Regions from separate parts of the Bradyrhizobium sp. 155 genome, predicted to be linked through region 2. Evidence: riboswitches for the same ligand, from Rfam matches in the RefSeq annotation. Region 2 holds a riboswitch; the other holds the start of a gene.

Region 1 (14,780 bases), 1.7 Mb from region 2:
ACGCATCGCACCAGCTTTCGTCGGCAGGGAGGACTTACCGCCGATTGATCTTCGGCGAGGGCATTCGCCGTCAAACAAGGAGAAACGGATATCACTCCGCGCGAAATCTGGAGCCGTTTGCCTTCCGCTCCTGTCGGAAACTTCACGACTTTTCCACCACTCGCCCGCTGTCCGGTTGGGACGGCAGTGCCTTGACCGAGATGGGATCCTGCGCCGGTTTGGCTGCCGTGCCCTGAAACACAAGCGGCAGTTTGCCGTCGCACAGCAGCATTTGGTACGTCCCCAAAAACCAACAACGCTCGATTACCTCTCCCGAAGAGCGTGCCAGGGCCTGAATTTCGTATGACGTTCCGTAAGGACCGTAAAATAGATTGTTGTGATGAGACGCATCCACGCGATGGATAAATGAAAAAGTCGGGCTGTGCTTCGCGTCGAGCGTTAATGACGTCGCAATAGGACCTGATCGGACCTCGCCGGCATGCTGTCGGCCGTCGGGTCGAGAATCGAGCTTGTCGCCGGCTGTATGCGACCGCCTCCGCCGACGCCCGCCCGCATTCCGCGGCGCTGGGAACTTTGAAAGCTCCCAAGGACATCGTAAGCCCCCAAAGCGCGTGCATCTTGTTCACAAACGCGTTGGCGAAACGCTCCGGCCCATCATGGCTCGGCCCGCAACTCGCGTGCGGCGGCCACCATATTGACGAGCGCGGGACGCACCTCCTCCCACCTTCGCGTTTTCAGTCCGCAGTCGGGATTGATCCAGAGCTGCCGATCGGAAACTCGCTGCCGCGCCAACACAATCAGCTGCTTGATTTCCGCCGCTGCGGGAATGCGCGGTGAATGAATGTCATAGACGCCGGGCCCGATCTCATTTGGATATTTGTAGCTCTTGAAGGCCTCGAGCAATTCCATCTTAGAACGCGACGTCTCGATTGAAATGACGTCGGCATCCATTGCTGCGATCGCATCGATGATTTCGTTGAACTCGGAATAACACATGTGAGTATGGATCTGAGTTCCGTCGGCGACCACGGAGGAGCAAAGGCGGAAGCTGTCCACCGCCCAATCTAGATAGTTCTTCCACTGCGATTTGCGTAGCGGCAATCCCTCCCGCAACGCAGCCTCGTCGATCTGGATCATGGTCGCTCCAGCCGCCTCAAGGTCGATGACCTCATCTCGGATCGCGAGAGCGATCTGTCGGCATGTCTCGCGCCGCGAGATGTCGTCACGGACAAACGACCAGTTCAGGATGGTCACCGGTCCGGTCAGCATAGCCTTGACGGGTTTTTTGGTCAGAGACTGCGCATAGCGCCACCATTCAACGGTCATGGGCTTCGGCCGGGAGACATCTGCGAACAGGATAGGCGGACGAACGTACCGCGAGCCATAAGACTGAACCCATCCATGCTTGGTAAAAGCGAAGCCCAACAGCTGCTCGGCAAAGTATTGAACCATGTCATTGCGCTCGAACTCACCGTGTACGAGCACGTCCAGGCCGATATCTTCCTGCCACTTCACGGTACGGGCTGTCTCCGCTTTCAGAAGCTGCTCGTACTGCGTGTCATTCAACGTTCCCCGCGCATGAGCCGCGCGCGCATTCCGGACATCGGCCGTTTGCGGGAAGGATCCGATGGTTGTCGTTGGGAACATCGGCAAAGCGAACGCGACGCGCTGGACGTCGGCACGCTGGGTGAACGCACTGCGACGGCGAAGCATGCTATCGTCGATCGCGGCGATTCGTCCGGCGACATTCGCATTGTGGATCTCGGGCGATGTTTCGCGGGTGACGGCTGCCTCCTCCGTAAGCGCAAGTTCATCGGCCACCTCGGCAGCATGGCCGGCCAGCGCTTTGCCCAATATCGAAAGTTCCTTGATCTTCTGAACTGAGAACGCCAGCCATGTCTTCAGATTGGGATCGAGATCGGTCTCTAGCTCAATGTCGATCGGAACATGAAGCAGCGAGCAGGAAGGAGCAATCTGAACACGGTGCCTGCCCAATTTTTGGACCATAGGAGCAAGTTGGTCGAGCAGCGCCGGAAGATTGGAGCGCCACACGTTCCGACCATCAACGACGCCTAGTGAGACCACGAGATCTCTACGGGTTGTGGCGACAATTGCGTCCAACTGGTCAGGTGCCCGAACCAGATCCACATGAAGCCCGGCAACGGGCAAGGCCAAGGTTGTTTCAAGATTGTCGCCGATAGCCCCGAAATATGTGGCCAGCATGATTTTAAGGGCCGGCACAAGCTTTGCGAAATGAGCATAGGCCCGGCGGACAGCCGCCCGCGATGCTTCGTCGACGTCCATCACTAGGCATGGCTCGTCCAGCTGAACCCATTCAGCACCGCGCGAGGATAGTTCGCGGAGAACATCGACATAGACTGGGAGGAGCCGATCGAGCAGCGACAGCGGATTGAATGCGGGATTTGCGCTTTTGCCAAGCTTCAGGAAAGTGACTGGGCCAACTAGGACGGGGCGCGTTTGGTAGCCGAGGCTTTTTGCCTCCTCATATTCCTCGATCGGCTTTCGAGAGGAATACTTAAAGATCTGATCCCGGTGAAATTCCGGCACCATGTAGTGGTAGTTGGTATCGAACCACTTCGTCATTTCCTGTGCGGCTACGCCAGGCCCATGCTGAGCGTGACCACCGTCCTGAGCGCCACGCGCCATGGTGAAGTAGGTCTTGAGCGACACAGGACCTTCGGTCCAGCCGTAGACGTCGGGAATGGCGCCGACCATTAGGCTGGTATCGAGCACATGATCGTAAAACGAGAAGTCATTCGAAGGAATGACGGTCGCACCGCGGGATTTCTGCCGTGCCCAATTAGCGGCACGAAGTCCACTCCCCGCCTCGAGGAGCTCGGCTTCGCTGGAGTTTCCCGCCCAGTACCTCTCGAGCGCGACTTTGAGTTCGCGTCGTGGGCCGATGCGTGACGTCCCCAGTGTGGCAACGGGAAGCGAAAGAAAAGACATAGCTCAGACCCCATGATTGGGGCAAAGGCCATGGCGGACGCATGCAGCGAATATCGCGTGAGCGACAGCTGCTTGGCGCACACCGGGACACCCCGCCCGTGGACGATATATTGTCGAGGCAGGTCTCCTGGCTCGCGGGTCGTCGCTGCTGTCCGGCCTTCCCGAAGCCGCATGGCTTCAGTGACTTCGTTGGACAGCGGCTCGCCGCTTACAGTTGCGGGGGCAGCGCCGGCATTGCACCGGCTTCCCTCTTAGCTCCGGATCAAACGAATCCGAAGACCACGACGACTGGCATTAGGCGCACGAGGATCGATCCGTCAACCTACTAGCATTACAGTTGCTTTTGTTGCGGGCTTCTGAATCCATGGGCAACCATGATTCGAATGTCGTGGGCGCGGGCCGCGTCGGTTGAGGCGACGCTTGCGTTGTGGGCGGCGTCGCTTCGAGAGATCAAGCAACGGATACGTCCGTTGTTCACGCAAGAGCGTGTTGCGACGAATGCAGGTCTGTTCCTGGAAGGTCTGCTCGGAGATGAGCAGCGCAAGACCGGTTGGATGCGCGCGGAGGCGGCTGGCGATCCCGGCCCATGGCGGCAGCAGGCGATTCTGGGTCGTGGAGACTGGGACGCTGATGCCCTGCGCGATATCGTGCACGACTATGTCATCGAGCATTTGGCGGATGACGATGCGGTGCTCGTGATCGACGAGACCGGTTTTCTCAAACAGGGCAAAGCGTCATGCGGAGTGGCGCGGCAATACACTGGTTCGGCAGGAAAGATCACGAACTGCCAGATCGGCGTCTTCGCTGCCTACGTTTCGCGTCATGGCCATGCGTTCATCGATCGCGCGTTGTATCTTCCGAAGGAATGGACCGACGATCCAGATCGTCTGGAAGCCACATATGTGCCTGCCGATGTCGGCTTTGCGACCAAACCAAAGCTTGCGACGAGAATGATCGCACGCGCGATAGCCGGGTCTGTACCATTCAAGTGGGTTGCCGGTGATACCGTCTACGGTGTTGGCAACATCGAACAGCAACTACGTCGGGCAGGCAAAGGCTACGTGCTTGGGGTCAGCAGCGCTCATGTGTTTCGATCCTGGGGCAAGCGACCGCCGGTCGCCGGTACGGCTGCAGACCTCGCCCGGACGCGGCGCTCATCCGACTGGAAGCGCCTGTCGGCGGGAGCCGGAACCAAAGGACCGCGGCTGCACGATTGGTGTTATCTCGAATTGGCGGATCTCGAGGCCGAGCAGTCCAACAGTGCAAATGACGGTTTGTGGACACGCGGTCTACTGATCCGTCGTCGCATTGCCGATGATGACCTCGCCTTCTTCACCACCTGGTGCCCAGCGGGAACAGCCATTGAAACGCTGGTCGCGGTCGAAGGCCATCGATGGGCGATCGAGGACAGCTTTGAAACGGCGAAAAACGAGTTCGGGCTCGATCACAACGAGAGCAGATCCTGGCATGGCTGGCACCGTCATGTGTCCTTGGTGATGCTCGCCTTCGCCATGATGGCCGCGATCCGACATCGCGCTAATCCGCCACCGCCCAAAAAAACGAAACGGCGCCCCCCGGCAAAAGCCAAAACATAACCACCCCACCACTGATCCGTTGGTCAATCCAGGAAATCCGCCGCATTGCTATCAGACTTGCGCGGAAGCGGATTCAACCCGCACACATCATCGCATGGTCCTTCTGGCGCAGAGCTCACCAGGCTGCCGCTCAACGCGCCCACTTCAAATCAAAAAAGCAACTGTAATGCTAGGGTCTGTACCTAATTAGCGAGTTCTGATTCCCTGGTGCTAAGTTGATTCGGCACGGGGGACTTCGATGCGCAAAGGACTGTTCTGGCTCAACGACAAGCAGTGGGCTCAGATAGAGCCGCATCTGCCAACGAACCAGACCGGCCCGGCGCGCGAAGACGATCGACGCATTATCAGCGGTATCATTCACATGCTCCAGTGCGGCGCACGCTGGCGCGATTGCCCGTCCGACTATGGCCCTTACACGACGATCTACAATCGGTTCAATCGCTGGGCTAAGCGCGGACATTGGCAGGCGATCTTTGAAGCGCTCGCCCGCTGCGGCAAGGACCGAGTGGCTTTGTCGATCGACTCCACCTCGATCAAAGCGCATCGCTCGGCGAGCGGCGGAAAAGGGGGGAGTGTGAACAGGCGATCGGCCGCTCGCGCGGTGGGCGGACCACGAAAATCCACGCGCTGAGCGACCCTGATTGCAAACCTTGCGCATTTCATCTCACTCCGGGACAAGCCGCAGACATTGCCGCAGGGCCGGCCCTTTTGAAGCTCGCGCCGCCCATGTCTTCCCTCATTGGGGACAAAGGCTACGATGGCGACGGCTTTCGCGCCGAAATCGTCAATCGCGGCGCGAAACCCGTCATTCCAAACAAATCCAACCGGGTAACCCTCCACAGCTTCAGCAAGCGCCTCTATAAAGGGCGCAATGTTATCGAGCGCTGTTTCTGCCGGCTCAAGGATTTCAGGCGTGTTGCTACTCGCTACGACAAACTTGCCAGAAACTTTTTGGCCGCCGTCCACCTCGCCGCTCTCGTCGCTTATTGGATCAATTGAGTCTGAACCCTAAGTGTCGCCGCACCCTAGCTCCATGCACTAGTGCATGGGGAAGGTGGGCAAGCAGATGCCGAGCTTCTCGTACGTCTTCAGGATCTCCGGATCGATCTCGTCGCGCGTGGAGACCGTCTCTTCGGCTTCGAAGTGACGTAGCTTTAGATATCCTGCAAGCTGATCTTGGGATATTCGACGCCCGTCCACCTCGCCTCGGCTCGGCTCGTCAGCCAACGACGATAAGCCTCAACGCGACGACCTGGAGCATCGAGGCGGCCTTGTCATTATTCGAGACAAATTTGACGGTCTCCTCTGACAGAGCCCTTCGAGCGCTTCTCGGAGTCGATCAGCGCCTTAAGCTCATAACGATGTTGATCGACCTCGATGCGCCGCACGCGGACGGCGGCCTCCACAAGCTCGACATCTAGTCCTTCGTTCGCAAAATCGAGCGGTGAAGCCTTCTGGACGCGGGCTGCTTATGTTGTCTTAGACGGGACACAGGTGTCAGGCACCGGACAGACCACAGCGCATTGCGGCGTGTCGGAATGGCCCTCGCACTCCGTACACTTTTTTGCATCGATAACGTAAATGTCGCGCTTGAGGCTGATCGCCGCGTTGGGACACTCGAACTCACATGCCCCACAAACGGTGCATTGCGAAGCGACGATCTTGTAAGCCATGCCTTCCGACTCCTTAGGCGAGCGATGCCATTGGCGATCCCTTTCAAATGCCGTGCCAAGGACAGGCGCGCTCAATGATGGGCAACTTGCCCAATGGTGCTGTGCGGGGTCTGAGACCGTGTTGCATCTGCGACAGCATGGGCCGCTTCAATATCAAGCCGTGCGAGCCCTCGGGCGCCTACTCCGATAGCCGGTCGCGACTCGACTGCTGCGAGCTTCCGTCGGTTTCGCGGGGCCAAGCAACGCTCGACGATTCCCGAAACCGGCGGCGCGAGTAAAAGCCGCGAGCCGACGCACGTCTACGCCGGATGTCGGCAAACCTCCGGTCACACGCCCTGACCGGAGATTTTGTCCAAGCCGCGCTCACGCCTGCAACGTTAGCTCCGCGGATTGACTCGCTGGAGGCTTGCCAAAACGGCTTTGTGCTACAATACCCTTCGGCATCGCTTCGGAGGGAAATGAAGTTCGGCCGGGAGAAGCGATACTGGGTTTGCAAAGTGACCGATTTAATTGCAGTCAGCCGCATGCCTGGTGCCGAGTAGGCATGGCCGCGCGGGCCAGCGCTGGTACGCTTTGCCTGGCTGTGCTCAGTCACTCCTCATACAACTATTTTGGACGAAGTGGAACAGGGCTGAAAGATGACTGTGCAAATTGCTTCAGCGGCATGGCCTTTCCGAACAGATGGCCCTGCGCAAGGTCGAAGCCGAGTTCGGTCACAGCGATCAGGTCGGCGTGGCTCTCCACGCCTGCGGCGACGGTGCGCACACTGTACTCTTTGGCTAGATCGACGATATGGCGGCACACCGTTCGCTTCAGGGGCCCATTTCCGCAACCGGCGACGTACTGCCGGTCCACTTTTAATTTCATGAACGGGAATTTTTCGAGCCCCATCAGCTGCGGCCAATTGGCGCCGATATTGTCGATTGCAAGGCCAATGTTGTGAAAGCGAACCTCACGCGCGACCTCGATCAGGAGATCTAGGTTCTGGATCGCTTCCTCGCTCTCGATTTCGATCGTCAAGCCGCCGAAAGCGGGGTGCGACGGCATGCGCTGACAGAGATCGCGTACCGCCTGCGGGTCAATCAGGAATGCTGCCGGGAGATTGATGGAGAGATCGGTCGAAGTTTGCTGCTCCAGAAGATACTTCCAATCCTTGATCGCGCGGTCGATCACGAACTGCGACAAGTCCCTAAAATGAGGATCGTGAGCCTCCGGGATGAAATACGCTGGTGGAACAACGCCCCAGGTCGGATGCCGCATTCGCACAAGCGCCTCGGCGCCGCGGCGGCTGAGGGTACACGGGTCAAAGTTCGGCTCATACCAGAGCTCAAGCCAGCCAGCGTGTAAGGCTTCTCCGACATGGACTGCGGGACGGGGCGCCGGCTCTCTGGGCAAGAGCATGGCGACCCGATCGCGCAGCGTCTCGGCTGCAAACGGCGTCCTCAGCGGCGGCAGCATATCAAGTCCATATTCGCCCCCGACCTGCTGCACTGCCGTCATGACGATCGACTCGCGGGCGCCGAACGCCAGCACTCTGCCTGCAAATTCTTCGCGTACGAGTATCTCGAGCAATCGTCCAGGCTCGATGCGATCGGAGCCAATGCCGAGCAGGATCAGATCAGGGAAGTCCGTGCAGAGTACGCGCGGCAGCTCGTCAGCAGTCCCGCATTCGCTGATCACAAACCCCATATCCTCTAGCACATCGCGTAGAAAGGCGCGCAGATGCCGCTTGCCCACGGCCACGCACGCTCGCGGCCGCACCTTACGCTGGCCGAAGATTACAGGTTTCCCTCCGACCAGTTCGGCCTGCCCATGCTCCATCGCAACCACTCCCCTTCCGTGAAGGTCCCTTAAACGAGGAGCGAAGGTCCATACAAGCAGTGCTTGCCACTATCTTTCGATTCTTCGAGGTAAGCTTAAGATAGTGCATTAGCGTGCAAAATCTTTTCGCGATGTTGTTCAGACGATTTTGTCGGGCGCACGCGTATGATACCTGTCCCGGCTCGCGCAACTTTGTACGAGTGACGCACACGTGTGTGGGGAATCTCACCTTCGGACGCGCCGAGCTGATGCGCCCTATGCCACGGCGATGATCATGCTGCAAGATGTACTGAATCGACTCTCGTGAGTGATGATCAGCAATCTCTCCTACGAAATGTTTGATCGGCATGGCCGGCCTGCCCACGCGCGAATGTGCCGTCTCGTGGATTTCCTATCTAGTCGAAGGAGATCCAACTGAGTTCGCAGCGGGTCAAGCCGCGGTCGATTCTAAGAACGGCAACAGCTTGCACTTACCTCACCTCTGTTGGTTATAGCGAGTGCGGACGTCCTATTCCCTATCGAGCTTGATAGTTTCTCTCAGTTGCGTTCTCTGTATCCTTCTGAACATGGATATCCTCAAGAGGGACTGGAGGGACTAACGTGACGGGTGTTCGTGTTGGCGCTGAAGCGCAAGGCTTGCCCCACGGGGGCACGGCTTTGCGCAAAGGCGTGCCAGGAGATGAGAACGCGATCGTAGAAGCCGTCGGAAAGCTACTTTCTGAATTAGGTGGTCCCGAACCAGAGTTCAGCCTTGAAGGCGCAAAGCAGACTGCTTTGCGCCTGATTCAGGATCCCGAAGAGGGCTTCATTTTTGTCATCGAGGAACAAGCCACCCGGCAGATTGTAGGGATCGCTGCCATCTCCGCCGTACTGGCCGTGAGAGCAGCTGGAGCGTACGGCGTGCTTCAGGAGCTATGGATTTCTCGGGACTTCCGAAGCTCTGACCGCGGTGGGCATCTGCTCGAGGCGGTACGTTCGGAGGCGAAGCGCCGAGGCTGGCAGATGATTGAGGTTGCGTTGCCCCCTGATGGCTATCCGGCCTTAGAACGGGTACGCCGTTTCTACGAGGAGAGGGGATATCGGGTTGGAGGATTGCGCGCGCGCAAGAGGCTATGACAGACTGCGACCTCTGCTCCACACTTAAAAGCGCTCCTGGTCCTGTCACTAAAGACTTTCAAGGCAGACAATCCTGCTGCTTGTTGCTTCTCAAAACGAACGCTCCAACGCGTGCGTCGCGGCCGAGGACAATCGAGAACCTCGGCGCTGATGCGGTGCTTACTCCCACTGCGAGCGGGTTACCTCTTCGACTTTTTTGGCGGGTATCAACCATCAAATCGTTCTTCATGGTGCGGAGCGATACGATGGTCTTCTCAAGGCTCGTGGACCGCGAGCGGAAACCTGCCCGGCTAGAAGGCGCGGAGCCAGGTCGGCGGCGGCCCGTTGCGGGCGAAGCGCGACCCAGCCTTACAAACGATAGCCGAGTCGTTCTTTCGTGCTTCCCACACAATGCCGCCAGTTTGGGATCACCGCACACAAATGCGATCCATTCGTCGCCAAGTCCAATGCCTCGGCAACTGGCAAGCCAATCATCTATGGGGCTTCTTCCTGCAACTTGATTCGGTGGACCGTCGCGTAAAGGGATTCGGTACCACGCTGTCGCTCCTGCTGGCGAACGTTCAAGGAAGGTGACGAAATCAGCCATCAACACTGATTCGGTAGAGGATTCCGTAATGAGCAATGTGCCGTTTGCCGCCTCCAATACGAGGTTCGTGCAGGTCGCCCCAGCGCAGGACTTGATGCGGGCGATCGTTTCGCCGTTCGGCGCCATGACGAAGACGTGGCCGAGGGAGGCGAGCGCGACAAAGAGCCGCCCGTTTTGATCCATCGTCAGCCCGTCAGGACCGCTGGTCCCGAAGGACAAGCTGAACCGTCCCACCTTCGCAGCCCCGCCGTCACGCATCAGCGGCACGCGCCAGCTGCTGTTGTCGCGCGTCATTGCAACGAACAACACGGCCTCGTCGGCGCTGAGCACCAGCCCGCTCGGGCTTGGCCAGTTCGAAATCAGGCAATCGAGCCGGCCGGCAGGACACAGTCGGACACCCAGCCGGTCGGATCGTGCACTCCAGTTCGCCCCTGATCGGTGAAATAGATGTCGCCGTTAGTCGCGGTATGCAGGTCGTTGCAGCCTCTGAAGGACTCGCAATTGCGGTTGCCCCAGAAGCGGGCTGATAGTATCCCGCTGCGGATCGAGCTCCATGAGGCCGTTCATGTAGTCGGCCACCAGCCCCCGGCCATCAGGTGCGATCTTCAGACCAATCGGCCAGCCGTCATATTCGATTATCAGAGACCAGATCCCGTCGCGCGAAATCCGGAAAATGCGGCCGAAGGGGATATCGACGACGTAGAGATCCCCGGACTTGTCGAACGACGGCCCCTCGATGAAACAGTCCACCGATGGCCTCCGCGGTTGGCATCCGGCCCATTTCGAGGAAACACCACGGCGACGAAATTCCGCGGCATCGACGAGAACACGCGGGTCTCAGCCAGCTGAGGCGGCTTGTCGAGATACATCATGACGGGCCTCCCAGCGTGCGGCGCGGCTGTCCCTCATATTTGTAGCCAAACTGCTTGGGCATCGGTCCCTTGTTACGATCCTTGCGCCTGGTCTGTTCCCAGGCGTGGGCCAGGATTCCGACCGCTCGCGACAGGCAGAAGACGCCGCGCGCCAGCGGTGGCGCGAATCCGAGCTCGCCGTAAATGACCGCGGTCGCGCCATCAATGTTCATTGGGATGAGTTTGCCCTTGCGCTGCTGCATCACCCGCTCGATCGCGCGGGCGGCCTTGGCATAGTCGCCGCTGACACTGCCCTCAGCACTTGCGTCATCCACCAGCGCCAATAGCGGTGCGGCGCGGGGGTCGACCGAATGAAACCGGTGGCCGAAGCCGGGCAGATATTTGCCGCACCTTGCAGTGAAATGGTCAATTGCGGCGGCCGCGGCCTCGCCGATCTCTAGGCCATCGCGCCTCCGCAGCACATCTTCGTAGAGTTCGACCGCCTGCTCCCCTGCTCCGCCGTGCACCTCATCGAGTGTATTGATGGCGGACGCCATCGCACCATTCAGGGGCAGCCCACAGCTCACCGCCATCTGCGCAATTGCGATGGAGGGCGCGTGCGGACCGTGGTCAACGGACGCGACCAGCGCAGCTTGCAGCAGCCGCTCCTGCGCTGGCGTCGGCAGATCGCCGCGCAACATCAGCCAGATCATGGCGGGAAAGGAAATCCGGCCGATCAAATCTTCGATTGGATAACCCCGATAGGCGATGCGACCGGGCGCGATGTCGCAGATGGAGGTTCGCCACCAACGGGCCGCTTGCTGCCGCAATTCTTCTTCGTTCATTTCCGGTTCCGCCCCTTCAACCCTGCCATTGCCGATCGCCGCAAGCCGTCGAATATCATGATATTGGTCCGTCCGCGGCTACGCGGACGGGCAGGAAATCAGCCGCCCGTTGCTTTGGCGTCCCGACGGCCCGGGTTGAGACCAGCTGCTCGACCTCCGCATACGAATAGCCGAGCCGCTGCAGCCATCGCTCGGTGTCTGCTCCGAGCGTCGCAGGTGGTGAAGGCACCGAAAACTCCTCATCCAGCCGGAAGCCCGGCCGCATGATTCGTAACGGCTGCGCACCATCTTGGTCTGGGGCCAAAGTCTCGACGAATCCGCGCTCGAGGAGCTGTGGCTGCTGCAAGATTTGGGAGACCGTCAGCACGCAGCCTGCGGGGACTCCAGCCAGATTCATTTGGGCCTCCCATTCTTCAGCGGGCTTGCAACTCAACGCCTGGTTCAACTCCGTGTTCAGCGCTGCGCGATGGACCTTGCGCATCTCGCGCTCAGCAAAGCGTGGATCCGTCTTCAGGTCCGGTCGGCCAATCAGGTCGCATAGGGCTTGGTACTGCTTCTGCTCGTTGGCGGAAATGTTCAGCGGGCCTGTTGCGGTGCGGAACGTGCCGGAGGGAGCCGCGGTGAAGTTCTCGTTGCCGATGGGCTGCGGCTCGACACCAGCGTTCAGGTGGTTGGAGACGACCCATCCCATCGCTGCAACGGTGGCTTCGAGCAGGGACACGTCAATGAACCGACCGCGGCCGCTATGCCGCTGTTCGACCAGAGCCGCGGCTATGGCAAAGGCAGCAGTCAGTCCCGCAATCGTATCCGAGATCGGAAAGCCGGTGCGCAGGGGAGCCGAGGCCGTATCGCCAGTGACGCTCATGGCACCAGACAGACCCTGAACGATCTGGTCATAGGCCGGACGGGCGGACCATGGCCCGCTCTGCCCAAAGCCGGAGATCGCGCAGTAGACGAGACGCGGGTTGTGCCTGCTGAGCACATTAAAGCCTAGGCTAAGCCGTTCCATCACCTTCGGCCGGAAGCTTTCGAGCACCACATCGGCTTCCTTGACGAGTCGCAAGAATACCTCGCGGCCCGATTCCGACTTCAAGTCCAGCGCCACGGATTGCTTGCCGGCGTTCACCGCGACAAAAGAGAGGCCCTGCAAGCGCTCTGCCCTTTGCGGATCGGCGCCGAGGCGCCGCGCAAGGTCGCCGCCGTTCGGATTTTCGACTTTGATGACCTCCGCGCCAAGACGCGCGAGATGATAACCGCAGAACGGACCGGCCAACACGTTCGACAGGTCCAGGACGCGGATGCCGGTGAGCGGCAGAGACATCTGAAGACGCCTTCCTTTAGGTGATCCGATGGTGAGGGCTTGGCCGGCTGGCAGCTATTTCAGTTGTTGTGCGGCGCGTTCCGCGAAACGATTGGTGAAGGTTTTGTTCAAGTCGATCTTTGCGGCAGCAATTTTTGGATCAAAGTCGCTTAGGACAGCCAGCGGGACCTTGGCCGCCTCGATGTCCATCTGTCCGGTTGGCGAGAAGAGCGCTTTCGATGCGTTCATGATTTCGATATTCACCTCGCGATTGTCAGTCTTGTAACCAGGAGGAATCGTATCGACGAGCTGCTCCGTCGGCGTTGCGTTGATCCAGCGGTGAGTTTTGAGCAAGGCGTTGACCAGGCGCTGGACCGTTTCGGGATTTTTGTCGATGAAAGTCTGCTGAAGGTAGAGACACGCGGTCGGATAGGACCCGCCGAAGGCCTGCTTTGAGCCTTCGATCGTGCGCGCATCGAACAGCGCTGTCGCGTTCTTTTTGCGCGCGAGAAGCGTCGCGATGGGATCGAAATAGACCAGGGCATCGACGTTCATGGCCTCAAGCGCCACCATGCCCGGTGCGCCGCTGCCGACGGCAATGATGTTGACATCGCGTGAACCCAATCCTGACTTCTTGATGTAGTAGCGCGCCATACTCTCCGTCGATGACCCCGGCGCCGTGATCCCGAGCCTGAGCCCCTTCAGGTCGGCGCCGGTTCTGACCTTGTCGGCGAGGTCGCTGCGGACACCGAGCAGGACGCCGGGAATGTCATTCAACAGGAACACGCAGGAAATTTGCTTACCCAGCACCTGCATCTGAATGGTATGATCGTAAAAGCCGATAGTCCCGTCGACAGAGCCGCCGATCAGGGCCTGCAGAGCCTTTGAGCCACCGGCCTGGAAGTTCTCGACGGTAACGTCAAGGCCTTCTTCCTTAAAGGAGCCAAGCTTCACTCCAAGTTCGACAGGCATATAGTTGAGGATTTTTGACCCCACCGCGATCTTCAATTTTGTTTTCTCGGGCGCGGTGGCATGCGCCAAAATGACCGAGAATGCGGCCAGCGCCACCACCGGCATCAATCTTATGGAAACGTGCATGCGAACCTCCATAATTGATGGGAGAGCGTACGATCAGCTTTCGTGCGCAGGCGCCGGCCGCCAGACCAGGAGCCGCTTTTCCGCGCAGTCGACGATGGCATCGAGGGCAACGACGAAGGCGGAGAGAACGATAATTCCTGCGAACACTCCGGTCGCATCGAGGACGCCTTCGGCCTGCGCAATTAAGTGCCCCAATCCTGCGGACGAGCCGAGATATTCCGCGACCACGGCTCCCATCACAGCCATGCCGACGGACACCCGCAGGCTCGACAGAATCCAGGTCGTGGCGGACGGCAGGTAGACGTGCCGTAGCAGGGACGACTTCGAAGCACGCAGCAGGCGGGCATTCGCCAGCACGACCGGATTGACCTCGCGGACGCCTTGGAACGTATTGAAGAATGCGACGAATAGAACCAGCGTGACGCCGAGCGCAACCTTGGAGGTGAGGCCCAATCCGAACCAGATGACGAAAATGGGTCCAAGCAAGATCCGCGGGATTGCATTGAACATCTTGATAAAGGGCTGAACGACTTCGGCAGCAAATGGGCTTAAGCCCAGCCAGATCCCAAGTGCTGTGCCGATCCCGATGCCAGCCAGGAACGACAGGACCGTCTCCAGCAATGTTATGCCAATATCGCCCCAAAAGTCCGCCGTCGACATCCACTCCCCGATCCTTACGACAAGTGTCGACGGCGCCGGAAAGAAGAAGGGATCAATCAGTCCGGCCCAGACGCCCAATTCCCAGATCAGGATCATGCCAAGCAGGATGGCGAACTGCGTGAGAGCGACCCTACCCCTGCGTGACATAGCTTTTCTCCACTTCGGCGCCGAGCAGCGACCAAATTTCACGATAGAGCGCGACGAATTCGTCGGTGGTCTGCAGCGCAGAAACATCGCGCGGACGAGGGAGCGTGATCCTGACGTC
Region 2 (14,780 bases):
AACTGTTCGACCTCGGCGCGCGCGGCAGGGGCGAGCAGCATGAGAAGAATGGCGAGACATCTTGCGCGCACCGGCGCCTCCGATCATCTTGTATCTCAGTCCAGTGACTGAACGCTGTTAGGCCGGCCGGAGCAGATCGTCCAGCGCGCTCATCGAGGCCTCTCGAAGCGCGGCGAGTTCGCGGGCGGCTCTCTCGCATTCGGGCCGGGACATCGTGACTGCCGCCAGCTCGACCTCACGGCAGAATTCGAAAAGGCGGACGAGGCCGAGCGCACTCGCGCCGCTGCCGAGCTGGTGCGCGCAGCGCGCGAGCTGCGCGGGATCGTCAGTCGCCGCAGCCTTGGCAATCTCCTCGACCAGCTTTTCGCTCGTCAGTTCCAGCAGGTCGTGGAGTTTTGCGATCTGCGCCGCGCCCAGCAGCTCCTTCTGGTCATCAAGGAAATGCCGGTCGATCAATGCGCCTGCGGCGAGTTGCGGCGCGGCCGGCTGGTTCTGGGCATCGTCCTCGATCGCCTCGCGCAGCGCATTGATCAGGATCGGCTTGCTGACGATCCTGGCAATGCCTGCCCCCGCGAGCCGCTCGCGGGCGCGGCCCGACATGTCCGCGGTTACCGCGATGATGCGCGGCATGGTCGGCAGACCGAGCTTGCGGATCCGCGATGCCGCCTCGACGCCGTCCATGTCGGGCATGTGCAGATCCATCAGGATGATGTCGAACGCCTGATCGCGGGGGAGCGCGACGGCCGACGCGCCGTTCGTGGCGATGGTGGCGTGGTGGCCGAGCCTCTTCAACATCGCTTCACCGACCTCGCAATTGACGGGGTCGTCGTCGACCAGCAGCACGCGAAGCTGCCGTGATGGCGGCTGAACCGCGCCTTGCGCGATGTCGGTGGTGGCGAGGCCAAGCGGTACCTCAAGCATGAAGGAGCTGCCCGTACCCGGCGTGCTCGCCACCGTCAGCTCGCCGCGCATCAGGCGGGTGAGGCGCCGCGCGATCGCCAGTCCAAGGCCGGTGCCGCCGAACCGCCGCGCGATACTGTCGTCAGCCTGGACGAAATCCTCGAAAATCCGCTCGTGCATGTCGGGCGCGATGCCGATGCCGGTATCGCGCACGGTGATGCGCAGCAGGACATGATCGTCATGTCTCTCGGCGGCCGCGCTCAAGCCGATGCCGCCGCGCGGGGTGAACTTGATCGCGTTGCCGATCAGATTGAGCAGGATGCGATTGAGCCGCACCGGATCGCCGTGCACGGAGGTATTGACCGTCGCATCGCAGGCGAGATCGAAAGTCAGGCCCTTGTCAGAGGCCTGCGGACGCATCAGATCGGCGGCCGTCTCGATGAGCTGGTCGAGGCGGAAATCGCGGGTCTCCAGAGTCTCGGCGCTGGCCTCCAGGCGCGCATATTCGAGGATGCCGTCGACCAGCGCGATCAGCGTTTCGCCCGACGCGGCCGCGGTCGTGAGGTGGCGCCGCTGCGCTCCGCCGAGACTGCCGTCGTCGAGCAGTTGCAGCACGCCCATGACGCCGTTCAGCGGCGTGCGCAGCTCGTGGCTGACGACCGCGAGAAAGCGCGATTTGGTCTCGTTGGCCGCGACCGCCGCGCTGCGCGCACGCTCGGCGGCATCGTGCTCGGCAAGGGCCTGGTCGCGGGTCTTTTCCAGTTCGGAGGTGCGCTCGATCACCTTGCGCTCGAGCGTCGCATAGGATTCGCGCAAGTGAGCGGCCATCCGGTTGAATTGATCGCCGAGCGCCTCCAGCTCGTCGCCGGTCTTGATCGCGAGCCGCAGGCTGAGGTCGCCGCTGCCGATCCGCCGCGCGCCCTGCGTCAGGATCTGGATCGGCACGGTCATGCGCCGGCTCAGAAAGAGAGAGACCAGCACCGCACATGCCAGCAGGATGACCAGGAGAAAAGTCGAGCGCCCGATCGACGCATAGATCGGCGCATAGGCCTCGGTGAGCGGCAGCTCGACGAACACCAGCCAGCCCAACGAGGGGACCGTCGCATAGGTCGACAGCACGCGTTGACCGGACAGATCCTCCTTGACCAGGCCGCCGGAGGGCGGCCCGATGCCATCGAGCGCGGCTCGGACGTCGGGATGGCCGGAGAGATCGCTGCGGCGCAGCGCCCGCCACAAATCGGGATGCGCGATCAGGATACCCATGCGATCGACCACATAGGCCTTGCCGGTGTTGCCGACCCTGATTCCGGCGACGAGGTCCCAGATGAAGCGAAGATTGACCTCGGCGACAATCACATCCGGCGCCAGGCCCGTTCCGCGCGTGGCGAGTGTCATGAACGGCTCGGTGTCGCCGAGGAAGTAGACCGGCCCGTAATATGCGCGGCTTTCGTTGGCGCCGCGGAAGGCCTGCGAGGCGGAGAGGTCGGTCTTGCTGCCGATCCTGTCCGCGACACGGCGCGACACGCGCACCTGCTCGCGGCCTTGGGCGTCGAGCTCGGCGATGTCCGCAATCGCAGGCGAGAGGCGCAGGAGGCGGATGGCGTTCAGGCGCTGGTCCTCGTTCGTGGACAGCTCGGGGGGCAGGCGCGAGAGCCATCTGATCTGGTTTTCGATCTGGCCAATGAACTGGCCGATCTGGACGGCGGCGCTTGTTGCCTGCTCGCGCTGGGTCGCCGCCAGGAGTTGCTTCTGCTCGCGATAGGAGAACCAGACGTCGAAGCCGGTGTTGATGGCGAGCGCGGCGAAAGCGAGCGCGACGATCGAGTAGAGGTATTTGCGGAACAGCCGGCCGGGAGGTGGCCGCAAATCTCCCTGGTCGATCGTCTCGTTCACTCGCGGATCTCGTCGGCGCGCGCGAGCAGTGTGAATGGTATCGTCAAATCCAGCGTGCGAGCGACCGTGCGGTTGATCAGGAGCTCGTATTTTCGCGGCGATTGCACCGGCAGATCTCCGGCCTTGGTACCGCGCAGGATGAGATCGACATAGTCGGCCGAGCGCACTTCGAGCGTCGGCCCGTAGCTCATCAGCCCGCCCGCATCCATGAAATAATAGAACGGGTAAATCGCAGGGACGCGATATTTGGCCGCCGCCGCCACCGCCGCCTGCCGGTGGACCACCAGGAAGCTGTCGACCAGCGCAATCATTGCCGCCTTGGGGGGAGCGGAAAAGGGCCTGACGGCTTCGTCGATCTCCGTTGGCGCGCTGACGGGGGCGGGGATCACGGACACGCCGGCCAGTGCTGCCTCTTGCTCGATGGAATCGAGGAAGAAACGGCCGCCGCGAGGAGTGGTCGCCGGGTTGTACAGGATACCGACGCGCGCAAGATCCGGCACGGCCTCCCGGATGAGCTGAAGCCATTTGCCGCCCATCTCGGCGCTGCTGTTGGTGAAGCCGGTCACGTTGCCGCCGGGATGGGCGAGGCTTTCGACGAAGCCGTTGCCGACGGGATCGTTGGCCGTCGCGAACACGATCGGAATGGTTTTGGTGGCTTCCAGGACTGCTGCGGTTTCTATCGTCGAGCCGGTCAGGATCACATCCGGCTTGAGCGCCAGCAATTCCTGAACCGCGGTTTTCACTCTATCCGGCGCGCCGAAGGTCGAACGGAGCTCAAGGCGGAAATTGACGCCTTCGACCCAGCCTCGCTGCCTCAAGCCCACGATGAGGCCACCCAGGCGGGAGGTCGGGCTATCGATCATGCTCCTTCTGGTCAGCTCGTCGTCGAGCGGCAATGCCGTCAGCGATCCCACGACCCGTACGCGATCAGATGTTGCGCCGAGCGCCAGCCACCCCGCGGCGGTCGTGCTGGCAAGGCGAATGAACCCGCGGCGATCGACCGCGAGAGCGGAAGGCCGTTCGGTCATGACATTCTTTGCATGGTGGCTAGCCCCAGGCGCATGCTTAGCGCGAACGGCCGGCATCCACAATTGACGAAAAAATGCGTTTGTGACTGCTCATTCGCAGCGTCTGACAGCCCGATACCGTATTCCTACGCCGGCAGCCGCTCGCAAGACGGAAGATGGATCTCCGGCGCGGCCTGCTTAGCGCCGCAACGTGAACTCATCCGCGCCGCGGCGCTGCTCCCACTTCGCCTGTTCCAGCTCGGGCCGGTCGCATTCGACTTCCGGATAGCCGATACAGAGATAGGCGATGAATTTCCAGGTGTCGGGCACGTCGAGAATGGCGTGGATGCGATCCGGATGGAGGATCGATACCCAGCCAAGCCCGATGCCCTCGGCGCGCGCGGCGAGCCACATCGCGGTGATCGCCGCGACCACGGAATATTCCGTCGTCTCCGGCATCGTCGCGCGGCCGAGGCCGTGACCGGTGTCGCTGGCCTTGTCCGCGAATACGGCGAGGTGGCCCGGGGCCTGTTCGAGACCCGAGAGTTTCAGCGTGGCATAGCGTGCTGCGCGCTCACCGGCATAGGAATTCAGCGCGTCCGCGTTGCACGCTTTGAAGTCGTCGATCACGGCGCGACGCCGTGCGGCGTCATCGACGATCACGAAGCGCCAGGGCTGGCTGAGGCCGACCGAGGGTGAGAGACAGGCCGTCTCGATCAGGCGATCGATGGCGCCGTCCGGCAACGGATCGGCGCGAAAGCGGCGCACGTCGCGGCGCCACACGAACAGCTCGCGCAAGTGCTGGCGGAAGGTGTCGTCGAATTCGACCATTGCGTCACCCTCCGATCTGGAAAGCTGCGGCAACCAGCAGGATCAGAATCTCGCCGGTCTGCTCGAACGCGCCGAGGATGTCGCCGGTCTGCCCGCCGATCTGGCGGATGGCAAGTCGCGCCAGCATCAGGCCGGAGAGAGCGAGCAGGATCAGGCTCACCAGCGCCTTGCCCGGCCCAAGCGCGAGCACGAGCGCGAGGATTCCAACAGCGAATGCGATTGCAACGCTGCGGCCCGGCGGTGATCCCGCACTCGCCGACAGGCCGTCAGGTCGCGCAGGCGCGACCTGCGACATGAAGGCCGGCAAGCCCGCGCGGGCCGCAGTGTGCGCAGCGCACAGTGCGAGCGCGACGGCCCACGGATTGGCGATCGTCGCGAGCGCGCTCCAGCGCAGGCCGAACGACAGGATCAGCGCGCAGACGCCATAGGTGCCGATCCGGCTGTCGCGCATGATCTCGAGCTTGCGCTCGCGGGTGCGGCCGCCGCCGAGCCCGTCGGCGGTATCGGCAAGGCCGTCCTCGTGCAGCGCGCCGGTGACGAGGGCGGTCGCGGCCAGCGCGAGCAGGGCGGCAAGGTTCGGCGACAGACCCAACAGGCTCGCGACCTTGTAGACCAAGGCGCCGGCAAGGCCGACCAGCACTCCCGCGACTGGAAGAGCCCAGGTCGCGCGTGCGACGGCGCCGTCAGCTGCGGGCTTCGACAATGCGATGGGGAGGATTGCCACGAACGATGCCGCCATCCTGAGATCGGCGATGACGTCTCGCAAAAATTGGTCGCGCGGCATCATTTCAGTTTCATCGGTAGGCCGGCGACGACGAACTCGGCCTCGTCCGCAACGGCCGCGATGGCCTGGTTCATGAAGCCGGCGGCGTCGCGGAAGCTCCGCGCCAGCGCATTGTCGGGCACAATGCCGAGGCCGACTTCGTTGGTGACGAAGACGACAGGGCTCTTCTGGCCGCGCAGGAAGAGGGCGAGCTTCATGACTTCGTGATCCCAGTTGCGCTGCGCATGCATCATGTTGGAGAGCCACAGGGTCAGGCAGTCCACCAGCCTAGCGCCGCCGCCATCGGTTTCGATCAGCGCCTGCAGAAGATCGAGCGGTACCTCCCGCTCGATCCAATCGGTTGAGCGTCGTCTGCGATGCTTTTCGATGCGTGCTTCCATTTCCGCATCGAGCGCCTCGGCCGTCGCGATATAGACGGGGCGGCCCGGAAAGCTGCGTGCGCGTTTTTCCGCATGGGCGCTCTTGCCCGATCGCGCTCCGCCCGTGATCAAGATGACGGCCATAAAAATCTCCTGTCGGCCAGCACTAATCACCAAACGAGGCCAAAAACAAAGCCGAAATCCGCCAATCGGGGGCTTGCGCTCCGGCCGTCGTTTGCGCAACAGGGGCGGGACAGGAGGCGGGTGTGGGTTTTGCGGGTGCGATGGCGGTGGCGATGGTGGTGGATGCCCTGTTGGGCTGGCCGTCGTGGTTGTTCGCGCGGATCGGCCATCCCGTCACCTGGCTGGGCGGGCTGATCTCTGCCATCGACACCTCGTGGAATCGACCGTCCGATCCGCCGGCATTTCGCCGCGCCGCGGGTCTTGCCGGAGCACTCGTCGTGATCGCGCTCGCTGTCGCGCTCGGCTGGGTGCTGCAGTCTCTGCTTCCCTTGGGATTGATCCAGCTCGTGCTGGTCGGGGTTCTGGCCTGGCCGCTGATCGCCTTGCGCTCGTTGCACGACCACGTTGTTGCCGTCGCAAATCCCACGCGGGCCGGTGATATCGCCGCCGCACGCGAGGCGGTCTCGCGCATCGTCGGCCGCGATCCCGCCGCGCTTGACGAGGCCGGGATCGCGCGCGCTGCGATCGAGAGCCTCGCCGAGAATGCGTCCGACGGCATCGTCGCACCGGTGTTCTGGGGCGCGCTGTTCGGTCTGCCCGGCATTTTGGGCTACAAGGCGATCAACACGCTGGACTCCATGATCGGCCATCGCTCCGAACGCCACGAAGCCTTCGGCTGGGCCGCGGCGCGCATCGACGATGTCGCCAATTTCATTCCGGCGCGGCTGACCGGACTTCTGTTCGTGCTGCTGGCGCCACGGCGATCAGAGGCGCTGTCGTGCATGACGCGGGATGCACGCCGTCACCGTTCGCCCAATGCCGGCTGGCCGGAAGCGGCCATGGCGGGCGCGCTTAGTGTGCGGCTCAGCGGTCCGCGGATCTATCACGGCAGCATCACGAACGAGCCATGGCTGAATGAAGCTGCGCGCGATCCGCTTGCCGCCGACATCGATCGAGGCTTGACGGTTTACCGCCGCACCATGCTGCTGCTCGCCGGCATCCTTGCGATCCTGGCCTTCGCGTGAAAGAACAGCGCATGCGCGAGCACGGTGGAAATCTCGATCAGGCCCAACAGCGCTTCGGCGGTCGCGCGGAGGACTGGATCGATCTGTCGACCGGTATCAACCGCCTGCCTTATCCCGTGGGCGAGGTGAGTTCGCGCGCGTGGAGCGCGTTGCCGTCGCGCGCCGAGATCGAGGCGCTGCATCAAGCGGCGCGGCACGCTTACCGCACGAGCGCGGCGGTTGTCGCGCTCGGCGGCGCACAGGCGGCGATTCAACTGCTGCCGCAACTTGCGCCACCCGGCCGCGCGCGCATCCTCGCCCCGACCTACAACGAATATGCCGGGGTCCTCTCGGCCGCGGGCTGGGAGGTCCAGGAGGTCGGGGACTTCGACGCATTGGCGGGCGCGGACCTCGCCATAGTCGTCAATCCCAACAATCCCGACGGCCGATGCCACCCACCAAGGGATTTGCTGACGCTGCTGCCGCGCGTCGGTCGTCTCGTCGTCGACGAGAGTTTCGCCGATGTAGCCCCGCAGCTATCGCTTGCATCCGGGGACCGGCCGGGGCTGCTGATCCTGCGCTCCTTCGGAAAGTTCTATGGCCTTGCCGGCCTGCGGCTAGGCTTCGCGCTCGGCAATTCGTCCGACATCGCCAGGGTCGCGGCGATATCGGGACCTTGGCCGGTCTCGGGAGCGGCGATCGCGATCGGCTGTCGCGCTCTGCGTGACGATGCCTGGGCCGAGGCCACGTCCGCGCGGCTCGCGCGAGACTGCGTTCGCCTCGACGGCATGGTGCAGTCGCAAGGCTGGACGCTCGTCGGCGGGACGCAGCTGTTTCGTCTCTACGAGACGCCCGACGCCCTTGCCGCGCAGGAGAAGCTGGCGCGTCGCCATATCTGGTCTCGCGTGTTCGCGCGAGAGCCGACATGGCTGCGCCTCGGGCTTCCGGGCAGCGAATCCGAATGGACCCGCCTGGCCGAGACTCTAGCGCGCTAGGGCGAGCAGGCCGTCGACATCGAGATGGGCTTCGATGTGATCGGCGAGCGCATCGAGCGCGCTCTCGACCCTTGCGTGATAGGGCTCGTCGCCGGCGGGAATGTCGAGCTTCGCCAAAAAGGCCTTGCGGAAATCATCCGACGTGAACAGGCCGTGCAGATAGCTGCCCTGCACGCGTCCGTCGCGCGAGATCGCGCCTTCCGGTTCGCCATTCAGCCTTGCGAATGGCCGCGCGCGATCCGGCCCATCAGTGCGGCCGATGTGGATTTCATAAGCCTCGATCGGCTGATTGGTGGCGGCATGCAGCGCTGCGACGCGTGTCAACGTCTTCTCCGAGCTCATCACCGTTTCCACATCCAGAAGTCCGAGACCCGGTGTGTCGCCGGCGGGGCCCTCGATCCCCTCGGGATCAGCGACGCTGCGTCCGAGCATCTGATAGCCGCCGCAGAGGCCGAGCACATGGCCGCCTCTGCGGTACTGCGCCAGGAGATCGATGTCCCAGCCCTGCGCGCGCAGAAAGGCGAGGTCGCCGCGGGTGGATTTCGAGCCGGGAATGATGACGAGGCGCACGTCGCCGGGAATGGCCTCGCCCGGCCGCACCATCACGAGATCGACGCCGGGCTCGAGCTTGAGCGGATCGAGATCGTCGAAATTGGCGATTCGCGACAGCGCGAGACAGGCGATCTTGCATTGACCCGGTTTGCGCGCATCGCTCAGGCCCAGCGCATCCTCGGCCGGCAGCTCGCCGGCGCGCGCGAACCAGGGCAGCACGCCGAGGCCGCGCCATGCGGTCTTTTCTTCGATCAGTCTGTAGCCGTCATCGAACAATGTGGGATCGCCGCGGAACTTGTTGATGACAAATCCCTGGATCATCGCGGCATCGTCCGGGTCGATCACCGTCTTGATGCCGACGAGTTGCGCGATGACCCCGCCGCGGTCGATGTCGCCAACCAGCACGACCGGCACATCGGCCTTGCGCGCAAAACCCATATTGGCGATGTCGGCCTTGCGCAGGTTCACTTCGGCCGGGCTGCCGGCACCCTCCACCAGAACGAGATCGGCGCGCGCCTTCAGCCGCTCGAAGCTCTCCAGCACGGCGCCCATCAATGACGGTTTCATCGCCGCATATTCACGCGCACGCGCGGTCGCGATGCGTTTTCCTTGCACGATCACCTGCGCGCCGACATCGGTCTCGGGCTTGAGCAGCACCGGGTTCATGTCGGTGTGCGGCTCGACGCCGGCGGCGAGCGCCTGGAGTGCCTGGGCGCGGCCGATCTCGCCGCCGTCAACGGTGACGGCTGCATTGTTCGACATGTTCTGCGGCTTGAACGGGACCACGCGCAGGCCGCGTCGCACAAAGGCGCGTGCGAGGCCGGCAACGATGAGCGACTTGCCCACGTCCGAGCCGGCTCCCTGGATCATCAATGCGCGCGCCATCGCGAGTTTCTTAGAACTCGACGCCGGCTTGCGCCTTGATGCCCGAGCGGAAGGGATGCTTGACCAGCGTCATCTCGGTGACGAGATCGGCGATCTCGATCAGCTCGTCCTTGGCGTTGCGGCCGGTGAGCACGACATGCGTCATCGGCGGCTTCTGCGTCGTGAGGAATTCGACGACCTCCGCGATGTCAAGATAGTCGTAGCGCAGCGCGATGTTGATCTCGTCGAGCACGACCATGCGGAGATTCTGGTCGAGGATCAGCTCCTTGGCCTTCTCCCAGCCGGCGCGCGCGGCGGCGATGTCGCGGGCGCGGTCCTGCGTCTCCCAGGTAAAACCCTCGCCCATGGCGTGGAATTGGCATAGGTCGCCGAAATGGCCGGTCAGCATGCGGCGCTCGCCGGTGTCCCAGGCGCCCTTGATGAACTGCACGACCGCGCAGGGGAAGCCATGGGCGACGCAGCGGACGATCATGCCGAAGGCCGAAGAGGACTTGCCCTTGCCGGCCCCGGTGTGGACGATGATCAGGCCCTTTTCGCCGCTCTTGGTCGCCATGATCTTGTCGCGGGCGACCTTCTTCTTCGCCATTTTCGAGGCGTGGCGGGCGTCGGTTTCGTCGGCCGTCTGGGTATCCGGTTCGGGCGTCATCGGACGGGGTCCTTCGGCTTGACAAGAGGCGGTCGGGGGCAAATGGTGGCCCGGCGTTGGTTCCTGTCCTACGACAGGCGAAGAGGGAATGCGATAGGGTCCGAATCGGCAAGATTTGGTTCCAAAATGCAGCCGCCCCCGCGACCGTGACCGGAGAGATGCCCGAAGCCACTGATCCCCTGGGGATCGGGAAGGCGGGGATCGAAGGGGAAACCCTGCTCCGCAAGCCGGGAGACCTGCCAACGCGGACGATTTTGGACCGGCGGACGGGGTGTTCCGCGACGGGGAAACGGGCCTTCGCAAGAACGGTTCGTGGGCCTCATCGCTTCCCGCTGTTTATTCTGGAAGAAGCGATGACCGTCACACTTCATGTCTGCATTACCTGCCGCGCCGGCGAGACACTTGGCGAAGGCGAGACGACGCCCGGCAAGCGCCTGCATGGCGCGATCCTCGAGGCCGGCGTGCCCGACGGCGTCAGCGTGGTTCCCGTCGAATGCCTGTCTGCATGCAACCAGGGTTGCTCCGTCGCGCTCAGCGCGCCCGGCCGCTGGTCCTATGTCTATGGCCGTCTGTCGGATGCGAATGCGAGCGATGTGGTCGCGGGCGCCGCGGCCTATGCGGCCGCGCCCGACGGCCTCGTGCCCTGGCGCAGCCGCCCGGAGATATTCCGCAAGCAATCGCTTGCCCGCATTCCCCCCATTTCCCCCTTGGCCGTCGTGCCGGAGGCCGCCGAATGAATTCGCTCGCAAAAGTCCCGGTCACGGTCGTCACGGGCTTTCTCGGCTCCGGCAAGACCACGCTGATCCAGCATCTGCTTGCCAACGCCAACGGCAAGAAGCTCGCGGTGCTTGTCAACGAGTTCGGCAGCGAGGGCGTCGATGGCGAGATTCTGAAATCCTGCGCCGATGCGAATTGCCCGGAAGAGAACATCATCGAGCTCGCCAATGGTTGCATCTGCTGCACCGTCGCCGACGATTTCATTCCGACCATGGAGAAGCTGCTGTCGCGGCCGGTGCGGCCCGATCATATCCTGATCGAGACCTCGGGCCTGGCGCTGCCCAAGCCGCTGCTGAAGGCGTTCGACTGGCCGGAGATCCGTTCGCGCATCACGGTCGACGGCGTGATCGCGCTGGCCGACGCCGAAGCTGTCGCCGCCGGCCGTTTTGCGCCCGACCCCGACGCCGTCGAAGCGCAGCGCGCGGCGGACGGCAATCTCGACCATGAGACGCCACTGTCGGAAGTGTTTGAGGACCAGATCGCCTGCGCCGACATCGTGCTGCTGACCAAGGCCGATCTTGCGGGCGCGGCAGGCCTCGGAGCAGCCAAGGCGGCGATCACCGCCGAGATGTCGCGCCGCGTGCCGATGCTGGCGATCACCGACGGCGCGATCGACGCGCGCCTCATCCTCGGCCTCGGTGCTGCCGCCGAAAACGATCTCGCCGCGCGTCCCTCGCATCACGACGGCGAGGAGGATCATGAGCACGACGATTTTGCGTCCGTCGTGATCGATCTTCCTGAGGTCACCGACATCGACGCGCTGGTCGCATCCGTTCAGCGTCTGGCGCGCGAGCAGAATGTGCTGCGCGTCAAGGGTTACATCGCGGTGCAAGGCAAGCCGATGCGCCTCTTGCTGCAAGCGGTCGGCGAGCGCGTGCGCCACCAGTTCGACAAGCCCTGGGGCGCGGGTGCGAGGCAGTCAAAGCTGGTCGTGATCGGCGAGCACGGCGATATCGACGAGGCCGCGATCAAGGCGGGACTCGGTCTTTCAGGATCCGGTATCTGATGCACGTCGTCTTCCGCGAGAGCCGCGGTCTCGAGGAGACCGCGATACCAAGGGACATTGGCCAGGACCCGGCCGATCTCGTGGTGCTCTCGTATTCGGATTCCGATCTTGCCGCGTTCGCTGCCGGCTGGCGCCGTGGCCGCGACAGCCTGCCGTCGCTGCGGCTCGTCAATCTCGCAGAACTTCGTCATCCGCTCTCGGTCGACACCTATGTCGAACGCACGCTTGCGCACGCGCGCGGCATTCTCGTGCGTTTGATCGGCGGGGAATCCTATTGGCCGTATGGGCTCGCGGCCCTGCAGCAGCTGGCGAAGGAGCGCGGCATCGTGCTGGCCGTGCTGCCGGCCGACGGCCGCGACGATACGCGGCTGGACGCGTATTCGACCCTGCCGGTCTCGACGTTGCGGCGGCTCAAGGTGCTCTGCGACACCGGCGGCCCCGTCCCATCGCAAGCCGCGATCGCGCAGCTTGCGCTGGCCTCCGGACTCTATGCGGGGCCAGTTATCGGCGAGATGACCGTGCCCGAGATGGGCTTTTACGACCCCGCGCGCGGCGTCGTCGCCGCGCCGACGTCGGGCGAGGGCAGGCCGCGCGCGCTCGTGACCTTCTATCGCTCCTATCTCACCGCTGCCGACACCGGCCCGGTTGATGCCCTGATCGCCGCATTGCGCGAGAAGGGATTCGACATGTTTGGTGTGTTCGTCACCTCGCTGAAAGCCGCGGGGGTCGCGGATTGGTTGCGGGTGCATCTTGCGCAAAATCCTCCGGCCGCGATCGTCAATGCGACGGCGTTCTCGGCGATGGCCGACGACGGCACGACGCCGTTCGATGCCGCATCCTGCCCCGTGTTCCAGGTCGCGCTCTCCACGGCCCGCCGCGAGGACTGGGCGAGCTCGCTCCGCGGCCTGTCGCCCGGCGACCTCGCGATGCATGTGGTGCTGCCCGAGGTCGACGGCCGCCTGTTCGCGGGCGTGGTGAGCTTCAAGTCTGCCGCGATGCGCGATCCCGATTTGCAATTTTCGCATCTGGCACACAAGCCCGACGAGGAGCGCGTGAAGGCCGTGGCCGCGCGCGTTGCGGCCTGGCGGCGTCTTGCGGAGACGCCGGCCGCTGACAAGCGGATGGCACTCGTGCTCTCCAACTATCCGGGCCGTCCGCATCAGATCGCGCACGCGGTGGGTCTCGATGCGCTGGCGTCGGTCGAGGCCCTGGTGTCCGATCTCGCGGAGGCCGGCTTCGATCTCGATCCGGTCCATGCGCTCGGTGAGACGCTGCTCAAGCAGACCTTGAGCTGGAGCGTCGCCGATTACCGTGCTGCACTGTCGCGCCTTCCGCAAGTGTTGCAGGATGATCTCGCGCAAGCCTGGGGCGCGCTGGAGACCGATCCGGGTTGTCGCGACGGCGCGTTCCATTTCGCTGCGATTCAATGCGGCCGGTCGATCATCGCGGTTCAGCCGGAGCGTGGCGATGCGACCGCGCGCGATGCCGACTATCACGATCTCGCCCGCACGCCGCGCCATGCCTATGTCGCGTTCTATCTCTGGCTCCGCGAGCAGGGCTGTGATGCCGTCGTGCACATGGGCGCGCACGGCACGCTGGAATGGCTGCCCGGAAAATCCGTGGCGCTGTCGCAGGCGTGCTGGCCGGAAGCCCTGATCGGCGATTTGCCCGTCATCTATCCCTTCATCGTCAACGACCCCGGCGAGGCTGCGCAGGCCAAGCGGCGCCTGGGGGCCGTCACCATCGGCCATCTGCCGCCGCAGCTCGCAATATCAGCGGTGCCGGACGGATTGCGCAGGCTTGAACACCTCCTCGACGAGTACTCGACGGCCGATGGTCTCGATCCCGCCCGCCGCCAGCGTCTGATCGCCGCGATCCGCGATGAGGCAGGAGCGGCTGGCCTCGAAGACGATCTTGGCCTCGATGCAGCGGCCGCTCCGGCCGAAGCGATCCCGCGGATCGACCGCTTCGTCTGCGATCTCAAGGAAAGCCAGTTCGGCGACGGCCTGCACGTGTTCGGCCGCGGCGCCTGCGGTGAAGCAGAGCGCGACGCTTTGCGGGCCGCGCTTGCAGGCCGGCGCGTCGCGCCGGGGCCGTCAGGTTCGCCCTATCGCGGCCGCCAGGACGTGCTGCCCACGGGACGCAACCTTTTCGCCGTCGATCCGCGCGCGGTGCCGACGCCGTCGGCGCACGCGCAAGGCATCAAGCTCGCCGAAGAATTGCTACGTCGTCATCTGCAGGATCACGGCGACTGGCCAAAGGGCCTTGTCGTCGATCTCTGGGGCTCGGCGACGATGCGCACCGCCGGCGAAGAGTTCGCCATGGCGCTGCATCTGGCCGGCCTTGCACCGCGCTGGGATCACGCGTCCGGCCGTGTGACCGGCTACGACATCATCGCGCCTGCGGAGCTTGGCCGGCCCCGCATCGACGTCACGCTGCGTGTCTCGGGCCTGTTTCGCGACGTCTTCTCAGGCCTTGCGCAATTGTTCGAGGCGGCAGCCGAGGCGCTGTCGGCCCGCGAGGACGAGGGCGACGAAAATCCCTATCGCCATCGCACATCGCGCGTGTTCGCGCCGCGTCCCGGGCAATACGGCGTGAGCCTCTCGGCAATCCCGGACGCCTTCACGCCCGAGACGCGCGAAGCCGCCGGCGAAGCGTGGCTCTCGGCATCGTCATGGGCGTTCTCGGCCGATGGCGAGATCAAGCCCGATCGCGCCGGCATCGAGAAGCGGCTCTTGTCGGCCGATGCTTTTGTTCACGTGCAGGATCTGCCGGAAACCGATCTTCTGCTCGCGGCCGACTATGCCGCGCATGAGGCCGGCATTGCGGCCGCCGCGGCCCATCTCGGCGCGGCAGGGCCATCGCTCTATCATCTCGACGCGACGCGCCCCGAGCAGCCGCATGCGCGTACGCTGACCGAGGAAATCTCCCGTGTCGTCCGCGCGCGCGCGGCCAACC

The links. Region 2 has a riboswitch for cobalamin ahead of IVA93_RS24405 (DUF1636 family protein). Riboswitches for the same ligand answer to the same signal wherever they lie in the genome.
Region 1: another riboswitch for cobalamin. It lies ahead of metE (5-methyltetrahydropteroyltriglutamate--homocysteine S-methyltransferase); the one in region 2 lies ahead of IVA93_RS24405 (DUF1636 family protein).

Annotation. Positions count from the first base shown of each region.
Region 1 covers NZ_CP064704.1:6,707,799-6,722,578, forward strand. The annotation lists gene IVA93_RS40830 (hypothetical protein) at 143-271, opposite strand; gene metE (5-methyltetrahydropteroyltriglutamate--homocysteine S-methyltransferase) at 655-2,970, opposite strand; cobalamin riboswitch at 3,071-3,269, opposite strand; gene IVA93_RS32155 (IS701 family transposase) at 3,345-4,565, shown strand; partial or broken gene IVA93_RS32160 (IS5 family transposase) at 4,804-5,564, shown strand; gene IVA93_RS32165 (hypothetical protein) at 5,604-5,792, opposite strand; gene IVA93_RS32170 (4Fe-4S binding protein) at 6,035-6,238, opposite strand; gene IVA93_RS32175 (EAL domain-containing response regulator) at 6,845-8,059, opposite strand; gene IVA93_RS32180 (GNAT family N-acetyltransferase) at 8,660-9,175, shown strand; partial or broken gene IVA93_RS32185 (SMP-30/gluconolactonase/LRE family protein) at 9,753-10,633, opposite strand; gene IVA93_RS32190 (citryl-CoA lyase) at 10,630-11,457, opposite strand; gene IVA93_RS32195 (CaiB/BaiF CoA transferase family protein) at 11,513-12,778, opposite strand; gene IVA93_RS32200 (ABC transporter substrate-binding protein) at 12,833-13,855, opposite strand; gene IVA93_RS32205 (ABC transporter permease) at 13,889-14,662, opposite strand; gene IVA93_RS32210 (ABC transporter ATP-binding protein) at 14,646-14,780, opposite strand, start outside.
Region 2 covers NZ_CP064704.1:4,998,606-5,013,385, reverse strand. The annotation lists partial or broken gene IVA93_RS24455 (alpha/beta fold hydrolase) at 1-41, opposite strand, end outside; gene IVA93_RS24450 (hybrid sensor histidine kinase/response regulator) at 118-2,793, opposite strand; gene IVA93_RS24445 (ABC transporter substrate-binding protein) at 2,790-3,821, opposite strand; gene bluB (5,6-dimethylbenzimidazole synthase) at 3,999-4,631, opposite strand; gene cobS (adenosylcobinamide-GDP ribazoletransferase) at 4,636-5,418, opposite strand; gene cobU (bifunctional adenosylcobinamide kinase/adenosylcobinamide-phosphate guanylyltransferase) at 5,415-5,918, opposite strand; gene cbiB (adenosylcobinamide-phosphate synthase CbiB) at 6,041-6,982, shown strand; gene cobD (threonine-phosphate decarboxylase CobD) at 6,994-7,956, shown strand; gene IVA93_RS24415 (cobyric acid synthase) at 7,945-9,393, opposite strand; gene cobO (cob(I)yrinic acid a,c-diamide adenosyltransferase) at 9,404-10,039, opposite strand; cobalamin riboswitch at 10,080-10,297, shown strand; gene IVA93_RS24405 (DUF1636 family protein) at 10,393-10,776, shown strand; gene cobW (cobalamin biosynthesis protein CobW) at 10,773-11,822, shown strand; gene cobN (cobaltochelatase subunit CobN) at 11,822-14,780, shown strand, end outside.